2 regions of the Paenibacillus sp. LRG-1 genome follow, and region 1 is predicted to be linked to the other one. Evidence: predicted binding sites of a transcription regulator. Region 1 holds the regulator's gene; the other holds the start of a gene.
The links. The regulator CtsR, encoded in region 1, represses protease genes until heat stress. The targets are predictions, from matches to a motif close to ATGGTCAATAAAGGTCAAACA.
Positions count from the first base shown of each region.

Region 2: clpP (ATP-dependent Clp endopeptidase proteolytic subunit ClpP) is a predicted target of CtsR. The motif match lies at 1,579-1,599, and genes of this name have one in related genera.

Region 1 covers NZ_CM170126.1:5,320,508-5,325,230, forward strand. The annotation lists gene clpC (ATP-dependent protease ATP-binding subunit ClpC) at 1-1,432, opposite strand, end outside; gene mcsB (protein-arginine kinase McsB) at 1,477-2,541, opposite strand; gene mcsA (protein-arginine kinase activator protein McsA) at 2,570-3,094, opposite strand; gene ACUUJN_RS23700 (CtsR family transcriptional regulator) at 3,164-3,628, opposite strand; gene ACUUJN_RS23705 (GNAT family N-acetyltransferase) at 4,169-4,723, opposite strand, start outside.
Region 2 covers NZ_CM170126.1:211,663-216,385, reverse strand. The annotation lists gene gap (type I glyceraldehyde-3-phosphate dehydrogenase) at 1-24, opposite strand, end outside; gene ACUUJN_RS00965 (sugar-binding transcriptional regulator) at 119-1,156, opposite strand; tRNA gene ACUUJN_RS00960 (tRNA-Arg) at 1,426-1,500, shown strand; gene clpP (ATP-dependent Clp endopeptidase proteolytic subunit ClpP) at 1,712-2,308, shown strand; gene ACUUJN_RS00950 (PdaC/SigV domain-containing protein) at 2,435-3,544, opposite strand; gene ACUUJN_RS00945 (SIMPL domain-containing protein) at 3,784-4,545, opposite strand.

The DNA of each region.
Region 1 (4,723 bases):
GAGCGATATCCTCTGGTGTAACTTCAGAATCTGTACGACCCTGTTGTTCTTTCCATTGGTTTTTCGTCACGTCTAGCTCTTCACGGATTTTTTGCTCTGTATCACGCAGCGCTGCCGCTTTTTCAAACTCCTGACTTTGTACCGCTGAATCCTTTTCCTTACGGATATCTTCCAGACGGTTTTCCAGCTGTTTCAGGTTTGGCGGTACAGTGTAAGAATTCAGCCTTACTTTGGAGCCCGCTTCATCAATAAGGTCAATAGCCTTATCTGGCAGGAAGCGGTCGGTGATATAACGATCTGACAATTTTACGGCCGCTTCAATAGCCTCATCTGTGATCTTTACACGGTGATGCGCTTCGTAACGGTCACGCAGACCATACAAGATTTGAATCGCCTCTTCTGGAGAAGGTTGATCCACTGTAATTGGTTGAAAACGACGTTCCAAGGCAGCATCTTTCTCAATATATTTGCGGTATTCATCGAGCGTGGTCGCACCGATGCATTGCAGCTCGCCACGTGCCAGAGCAGGCTTCAGGATGTTGGACGCATCAATTGCGCCTTCCGCTCCACCAGCACCAATCAGCGTATGCAGCTCATCAATGAACAACACGATATTACCCGCTTGACGAATCTCGTCCATAATTTTTTTCAAACGATCCTCGAATTCACCACGATACTTGGTGCCTGCTACCACAGACCCCATATCCAGTGTCATTACGCGCTTGTCACGCAACGTTTCGGGAATCTCATTTGCTATGATTTTTTGGGCCAATCCTTCGGCAATCGCCGTTTTACCTACCCCAGGCTCACCAATCAGAACCGGATTGTTCTTTGTACGGCGGCTGAGCACCTGAATTACGCGTTCAATTTCCTTGCTACGCCCAATAACAGGGTCCAGGTTGTTTTCCTTCGCAGATGCCGTCAGATCGCGTGCCAGACTGTCCAGAGTTGGCGTGCTGACATTAGCTGGAGCACCGTGATGACTGGAAACAGCCTCGCTGCTGCCGAGCAATTGAAGCACTTGCTGACGCGCTTTGTTCAGACTGATGCCCAAGTTGTTCAGTACACGTGCTGCTACGCCTTCGCCTTCACGAATAAGACCAAGCAAAATATGTTCTGTACCTACATAGGTATGACCCAGTTTGCGGGCTTCATCCATAGACAGTTCAATGACTTTTTTGGCGCGTGGAGTATAGGCAATGTTCGTCGGTTGCTCTTGACCGCGTCCAATCAGCGTTTCCACTTCATCCTGGATTTTTTCCAGTCCCAGCCCTAAACCGATTAAGGCTTTCGCGGCTATTCCTTCACCTTCACGAATGAGGCCTAGCAAAATGTGCTCTGTGCCAATGTTGTTGTGTCCCAATCGAACAGCTTCTTCCTGAGCCAAAGCAAGCACTTTCTGTGCACGTTCCGTAAATCTTCCAAACATCATATATCCTGCACCTCCACAGTGTGTATTTCAGATCATTCTATATATTAAAGGGTTGTGCCTAATTTTTGCCGGATCAGCTTCGCCCGGTACATATCGCGCTCTTCGGTATTCATTTTATCCCCAAAGCTTTTTTGCAGGAACCCGGGTTGTGTCATCACATTCAGCTCATTCATCGCTGCGGTGGAAGGACGCTCCAAAATTCCTAAATCTACGCCAAGACGTACATCGGATAGCCGCTGTGCAGCCTCCTTGGAATCCAATACTGCTGCATATGACAAAATACCGAATGAACGCATCACCCGATCTGTAATTCGCAGCATAGATTCATTCATTAGCCTTTCTCTGGCAGAACGCTCGTGCTCAATAATTTGTAGCACCACGCCATGTAGATTCTCAATAATCTCCGCTTCGGTTTGTCCCAGTGTAATCTGATTAGATACCTGAAACAAATTTCCGACCGCTTCGCTGCCTTCACCGTAAATGCCACGAACTGTAAGACCTACCTGTGAAACAGCAGACAATATACGATTGATTTGATGAGTCATAACTAATGCAGGCAAATGCATCATCACCGAAGCTCTCATACCTGTGCCGACATTCGTCGGACAACTGGTCAGAAAACCTCTCCGATCATCAAATGCATAATCAACATGCGCTTCAAATGCATCATCAATAACCATAGCGCGTTCCCAAGCTTCCCTAACCTGACATCCCGGATATAAGCACTGGATACGCAGATGATCCTCTTCGTTTATCATAACACTAACCGATTCATCATCGCTAATTAAAACAGCACCGTTACGAGATTCGTTCGCCAAATTTGGACTAATCAAATGCTTCTCAACCAGCACCTGCTTGTCGATCTCATCCAACTCGGATATTTTCAGCGTATGGAAAGTACCAAAACCGCCTAAATCATCATACTGAAGGATATCCGTCAAGCGTTGAAGTGCTTCTTCCGACTGCTGATTGGTAGCAAGCATGGGAAAAGGCAGATGCTGCAAGTTACGCGCAATTCTCACCCGGCTGCTAATGACAATCTCCGAATCCGCAGCATCACCACGCATCCAGTCACTTAGCGGCTTCTCCGTAAACCGAATATTGGGCATTACGCATCCCTCCTACTCTTCACAAACTTTACTCTTCAGTCATTTCTTTTTCAAGCTCTCTGATTTGATCCCTAAGCTCAGCAGCTGATTCAAATTCTTCCTGTACAATATGCTGTTGCATCTCTTTTTTCAAATCGTCAATTTGCCGTTTAACCTTCAGTCGGCCTCCAGTGCGAACCGGAACTTTACCAACATGATTCGTACTGCCATGCACACGCTTGAACAGAGGGTCCAGACGACTATCAAAATATTGATAGCACGACGGGCATCCGAAACGTCCCAGCTTACTAAACTGTGCATAGGTCATGCCACAATCCTTGCATTGCAGGTTCTGCGGACCACTGTGGCCTGGAGACTGGCTCTTTGTACTGGAGTCAAAATCCAGCATCCCCGACAACAAGCTATGAATCGAAAAGCCGTTAGGTGTTCCAGGGATCATCTCCCCTTTTTCCTTGGCACACGTCTCACAAATATGAAACTCTGTCTTTTCGCCATTCACAATTTTGGTGAAATGCAAAGTTGCCGGCCGCATATTACATTCTTGGCACAGCATAAAAGCACCTCCTTCAATGTCAGGATTTATACCAATCCCTACATCCAAACGTTAGTCTCTTTCCACACACTATTTGGTCGCCAGCAACGAAATCAGCATAGCCTTAAGCAATCTTGCTCGCAGTTGATCACGATAGGGAAGCTTCAGTAATAATGTATCCCTTGATAAAGCAGCCTTCATTAAATTAGCTTCCCTTTTGCTTAAAAAATGGGCTTCCTCTAACTGATAAATCAGTCCTTCGGCTGCCGATTGGCTTATTTCCTCCCCGATGCTCTGATGAAGATGTGTATGGATGGCATGCTGTGCAGGCAGCTGAATTCGCTGAATACGAATGTAGCCCCCGCCACCGCGTTTACTTTCCACCACATAGCCTTTTTCCAGCGTAAACCGGGTGCTAATTACATAATTAATTTGCGACGGCACGCAGGAAAAGCGGTCAGCCAGATCGTTGCGCTGAATCTCCACTAAACCTTGGGGACTTTCCAGCAATATACTCTTCAAATATTGTTCAATAATATCGGAAACATTGCGCATTTCATCATCCTCCACTAACGGAAACGCAAGTATTCAAGTACATTTCACGCTCCACAGAGTCCGCCGTATATTGAACTTAACCAAACGGTAAAGTCACGAATCTAAGCTGTATTCAGGCTATTGCCTGATCTACATCCATTGGAATTGTACCGTTTTGTCTCTAGTGTGGCCTTTATTTGCGATTAATCATACACTTCTCTTATGTTCATAAGAGTCAGCTCCTAACTATACGCAAATCATTTCGATCCTCATTTACTTCTTTGCTATCAAAATTACCTTATACAGCCAATCCATCAGCATAGTACTTCTATAGAATCACACGAGGTTTGATTGACTTTGACTTTCTTTGACTATATTCATATTATAGCACATTATTCATTTTTGCCAAGGGGTCAATACCATTTTTCGCAATCTAATTATGTTTTATACAATACCATAAAAAAACTCTTCCCATTACAGAAAGAGTTTTGAAAATTACGATAACCACGCAAGTCATGTTCTCTGAAAGATGGAGCCTAAGAAGAACTAAATGGGCCTTTATCAGAAAAAATCCAATAAGAACGTTTGTTTTACTGGTATTACACGTTTAAGGGCAGACACAGACTCATTGCTGCCTTCAATACGACCCCATTTATACAGATCATCAGCCTGCTGGTAGCCAAGCATCAGAGTCGTCAGTGACTGAATCCCAAGTTTCAAGTCAGCTACTATGGCGTTTTCAGATGAATAGCTTATATCCACTCTCTCCAAATGGCCTTGTCCTTTCGTCGTAATCGTTAATCTCCATAATCCATCATTCCATGGAGCATACCGATCTGTCAGACTTAAGGTTAAACTTGTTTCCTCTCCAATCTGCTCAAAAGGGTATCTCTTTACAAAAGCAGCTGCATCCACAATACGACCCATAAAATAAGGCACCGTTTCCTGTTGAATTCGTGGATCATCGAGTAAAAATGGCAGATTGTCATCTGCTGGAACGTAATTAAATTTACCTTGGGCTATCATTGAGTCATGATTTGCAAAATAAGTCCATAAAGCCCGACGAGCCGTCTCATTTTCATATACCAACTCATCACAATTCAACTGTTTATCTTC
Region 2 (4,723 bases), 930 kb from region 1:
GTTAATACCAACTTTAACTGTCATGAGTGAGTTCCTCCCAAAGTTCGTTTAGTTTAGTTTTATATATTCAAGACAGACCCGAAAGCCCGTCAAGACAACAATATTCATAAATCCTATATTAATCATTTAAATAACGACTTACAATCTCAACAGCAGCGCCTTCGTCGGTGACTAGAATGTCCTCTTGCCCGAAACGCAGTACCGCATGAATAGCGGCCGCCTTGTTTTTGCCTCCAGCTACACCTAGAACCGTATCGGTACGCCTAATGTCCTCCAATCGGAGTCCAAGCGTCAGCATTCTGTGAACAACGACGCCATCTTCGTTAAAGTAATAACCAAACGATTCGGCTACCGCTCCTTCACTGCTGATCTGGGCAAAGGTTTCGGGATCAAGTTTACGTCTATGTGCCATCGCTATGGCGTTGCCTATCCCGTGAATGATGATACGACTCTCGCGAATCAGGTTCAATATATCCTGAATGTTCGTATCTTCAAGCAAGGAGTTGTAAGCATGATTGCTGAGCAAATCCGGTACATGGAGCAGACGGTATTGAGCGCCTACCTTGCGAGCCATTGTGGAAGCAATTGTGTTGGCCTGCATTTCCATGCTTTCTCCCAAACCCCCGCGTGCCGGTACAAACCACCCACCCTTAAGTGGGCCATTAGAAGGTAGTGCCAGTTGTTCCGCCACGTCGGCAATTGTCGTGCCACCTGTTACAGCGACCACATCCTCGTCGTCCATAACACTCAGCAACGCTTTTGCTCCAGCGCGCCCCAGCTCCTGCTTTGTTAACGGAGAAGCATCCGAATCCCCTGGAACGACAACCACCTTCCTCAAACCATAGGCTTGACGAATCTGGTCCTCCAATTGGGACAGGCCGAACAAGTTGTTCGCAATCGGCTCCAGCTGTTCCAGCAGATCCAGTCCTGCTTTGCTCACCTTCATGCCTACACTCTCAATCTCAATTAGCCCCTGAGCTTTAAGAAGATCGGTTTCGGCGCGCAACACGCGCTCAGTCATGTTCAGTGAAGCTGCCAGTGTTCTGCGTCCAACAACATCGGACAGCATAATCTGATGCAGGATCGTGTACCTTTTTTTCAAAACATCCATGAGGTCGGGCAGAAGCTGCTTCTGTATTTCTAATATCTTTCGCATGCTTTCCACTCCCGCACACTTCTAAGTTCTGTCTCTAATGCTCTATCTCTAACTGGTCTCAAAACGTCCCGGGATAACTTTTTAAGTCCCACGTATATCTTAACCAATATTTGCTCCATATGCAAGTCTATCTGAACCTATATTTCTCAACCATTTATCTGAATATGCGCATTTAATAAAAGCTTGCAATTCACTGCTGTATATCATATAATCATCTTTGTTTCCAATTAGCTGTTTAATTAGTTAGTTGTTTGCATTGAATCAACTATGCGCCCGTGGTCCAACGGATATGACGTAGGCCTCCGGAGCCTGAGATCGAGGTTCGATTCCTCGCGGGCGCGCCATTTTAAATGAACGCTTAGATGCTTCTATATAATGTTTTAACCAATAAGAGCGCTGAGGGCTCTTTTTTTTTAATCATTAGTTTGACTTTCTTTGACTTTTTGTTTGAAATTGTTTATCATGTGGTTATTACGGTAACAGTTTATAAATAAGGGACGTGTAATCGGCATGTCCACCAAATCCACTAACGATATTTAAGGGAGGTTTTTTGACGTGAGCTATGTTCCTATGGTAGTAGAACAAAGTAACCGCGGCGAACGCGCCTATGACATTTATTCCAGACTGTTAAAGGATCGCATTATTTTGTTAGGCTCGGACGTCAATGACGTTGTAGCCAACTCTATAATTGCGCAAATGCTGTTTTTGGCTGCCGAAGATCCTGAAAAAGATATTCACTTGTATATTAACAGCCCTGGCGGTTCCATTACAGCTGGTATGGCCATTTTCGATACGATGCAATACATTAAACCTGACGTATCTACGATTTGCGTAGGTATGGCGGCTTCCATGGGCGCGTTTTTGCTGAATGCAGGCGCCAAAGGTAAACGTTTCGCTTTGCCAAACAGTGAAATTATGATTCACCAACCACTGGGTGGTGCACAAGGTCAGGCAACGGATATCGAAATCCGCGCACGCCGCATTCTGAAAATGCGTGATAAACTGAACCGCATTCTCGCAGATCGCACAGGCCAACCACTGGAGCGCATTGAAAAAGATACAGACCGTGACTACTTCATGTCTGCTGATGATGCCAAGGAATACGGTATTATTGATAAAGTGCTAACTAGCTCCTCTCCAGAAGGTGTATAAGAGAAGAAATTCACCTCTTTCGATAACTGGTAAATGAAAAAGCTGCTCCGGACTTTCTTATCCGGTAGGCAGCTTTTTTGCATTATTGTTTTTTAGGTTATAGACAATTGGACTTATTTATTTCTACTATTCATTCTGTCCCGCAAAAGGCTTTTCGCCTTGAGGCAGCAATTGACCGAACGAGTAGGTAAACTCCGGAATTCCATACGCGTATGGCGCATAATCATACAAATCAAACACGATTGTTACTCCACTGTTCGTCACATAAAAATTCTGATCTGCCGCCAGCTCTTTAAATTTGCCGAATCCTTCGCCAGCCTGAAGTGCATCGATTTTTTTCTTCAAATCAGCATTGAGGAACTTTTTGTAGTTCGGATTTGCCTTCAATACGTCAGACAATTGCTGCAGTTTACCATCAGCGAGCGAAAACGTATATCCTTTACGTGCCGTCATGCCATGTGCGCCACCCGTATACGAGTAGTCCTGCATAATCACACTCAGAATACCATCTTTGTTATAGGCAATCGCAAGATCATTTCCAAACTCATACGGTCTTTCTGTTGTAGCCTCTCCCTCAGCCATCATCTTTTTGCCTGCTGCCAATATACCTTCTGCATGCTTTTTAAGCACATTGTTAATGGCCTGTTGAGCCTCAGAATTCAGCTGGCTACCGCTGATTTGCGGGTACTTAATCTTGTAGGACACCTTCGCACTACTCGAAGCTGGAAGTGTTTGAGACGCAATTGTAATCGGATTTAGCTGGCTTTTACTCAGCGTTACTGTTTTCTGAGCTGCATTCCATTGAGCATCTATGCCCAGATAGTCTTTCAGCAAACTCATAGGAATGTATAGCTTCCCAGCGATCTGTTTGGCATCCATACTACGTGTATTGATTCCATTGACGTTGACGTAGGCATCCGAGGAAGAAGCCATAATGTAAAGTTTATTGTACCCGCTACCTACGGTATATGTCGCTGTTTTCGCATCATAGCTTACTGGAATCCCCAAGCTGTCGCGCAGTGCGGCCACCGGAATCATTGTACTCCCGTTCACTTGGACACCTTTAGCGGGCAACGTTTTACCATTCCATTGGATGCTGATTCCTGGTTGCCGTGTTGTCGCTTGCTGCTGTTTCGTCGATGCTGCCTGGATATAGGAAACGGGAACAGCTGTGACTCCTGCGAAAATCCCTGCCGCCAGCAGTGCTGAACCCCATTTTATTGCATGCTTACTCATATTAAATATTCCTCCTGTTAATGATCTGTATTGTCTATGTGTGATAACTACTTTTAATATTATATCTATACCCTATTGTATGTAGTTTACAATCTGTACACTCTCCGATTTCAATATGTACACCTAATAACCCTTAGCTATGACAGACTCATTACAAAAAGGTTTCGGTATACAAAAAAAGCCAGCAAGCCAGCCTGCACATGATGCAGGCCGCTTGTGGCTTCGTTTGATGATCTATATTAGTTCATTTCGTATTGAGCCGACACCTGAACTTTCACTGTTACTTGCCCCGATTGTATCTCTGTCCCGCCACCTGCTACGTCCAAGAGCGATTTTGACATGGCATTTTCACGTTGTGTAAAGATTTGTGCTTCTCCGCCATCTACCGTCACACTCACAAGGACACCTAACCCTCGTTTGGCTGCCTTAGCTACAGCACTGGCTTTAGATTGTGCGCTTCCCAATGCCTTAGTAATGGCTTCTTCTTCATAAGTCGAAGGATCTTCCACGGAAAAACGTACATTATCTACGTTATTGGCTCCGGACTTGGTCGCCTCATCCAACAACTGACCGATTTTATCCAAATCGCGGTATTTGACGGAAAGTGTATGGTTGGCAGTGTAGCCTTTGAGCTTCTGCCCTTCTTTTTCGTTATAGGTGTAGTTAGGCTGTACATAAAACTGGCTGGTCTGAATGTCATCTGCGCTAATGCTCCACTTTTCTTTCAGCAGTTGTGTAACCTTGTTCAATTTTGTAGCATTGGCTTTTTGAGCAGCGGCTGCCGTATTCCCTTCCGATTGTACACCGATAGAGAGATAAGCAATATCGGGCTTCGCCAATACTTCCCCGCTTCCAGTCACATTAATTACACCGTTTACCGTCGAAGCTGTTGACGCAGCATAAGCACGATCTGCCCCCGTCCATAATCCTCCTGCTACTCCCCCTGCCATTAATGCTCCTGCGAGAACTGCCGTGGCTACTGTTTTTGTCCAAAGTCTCATTGAATTCAACCTCTTTCTTGAAAATGTTTGTACCTTCCAGACGGAAAAGACGGAAAAAGGTTGCAGCCAAGCGTACAAATTTCCGAAACAGAGCATGACCACGGGGATTTTAATTATTTATAGTTTGAACTTAATACGGTGTCTATATTCAACAAATCCATCCATAAAACAGTTAACG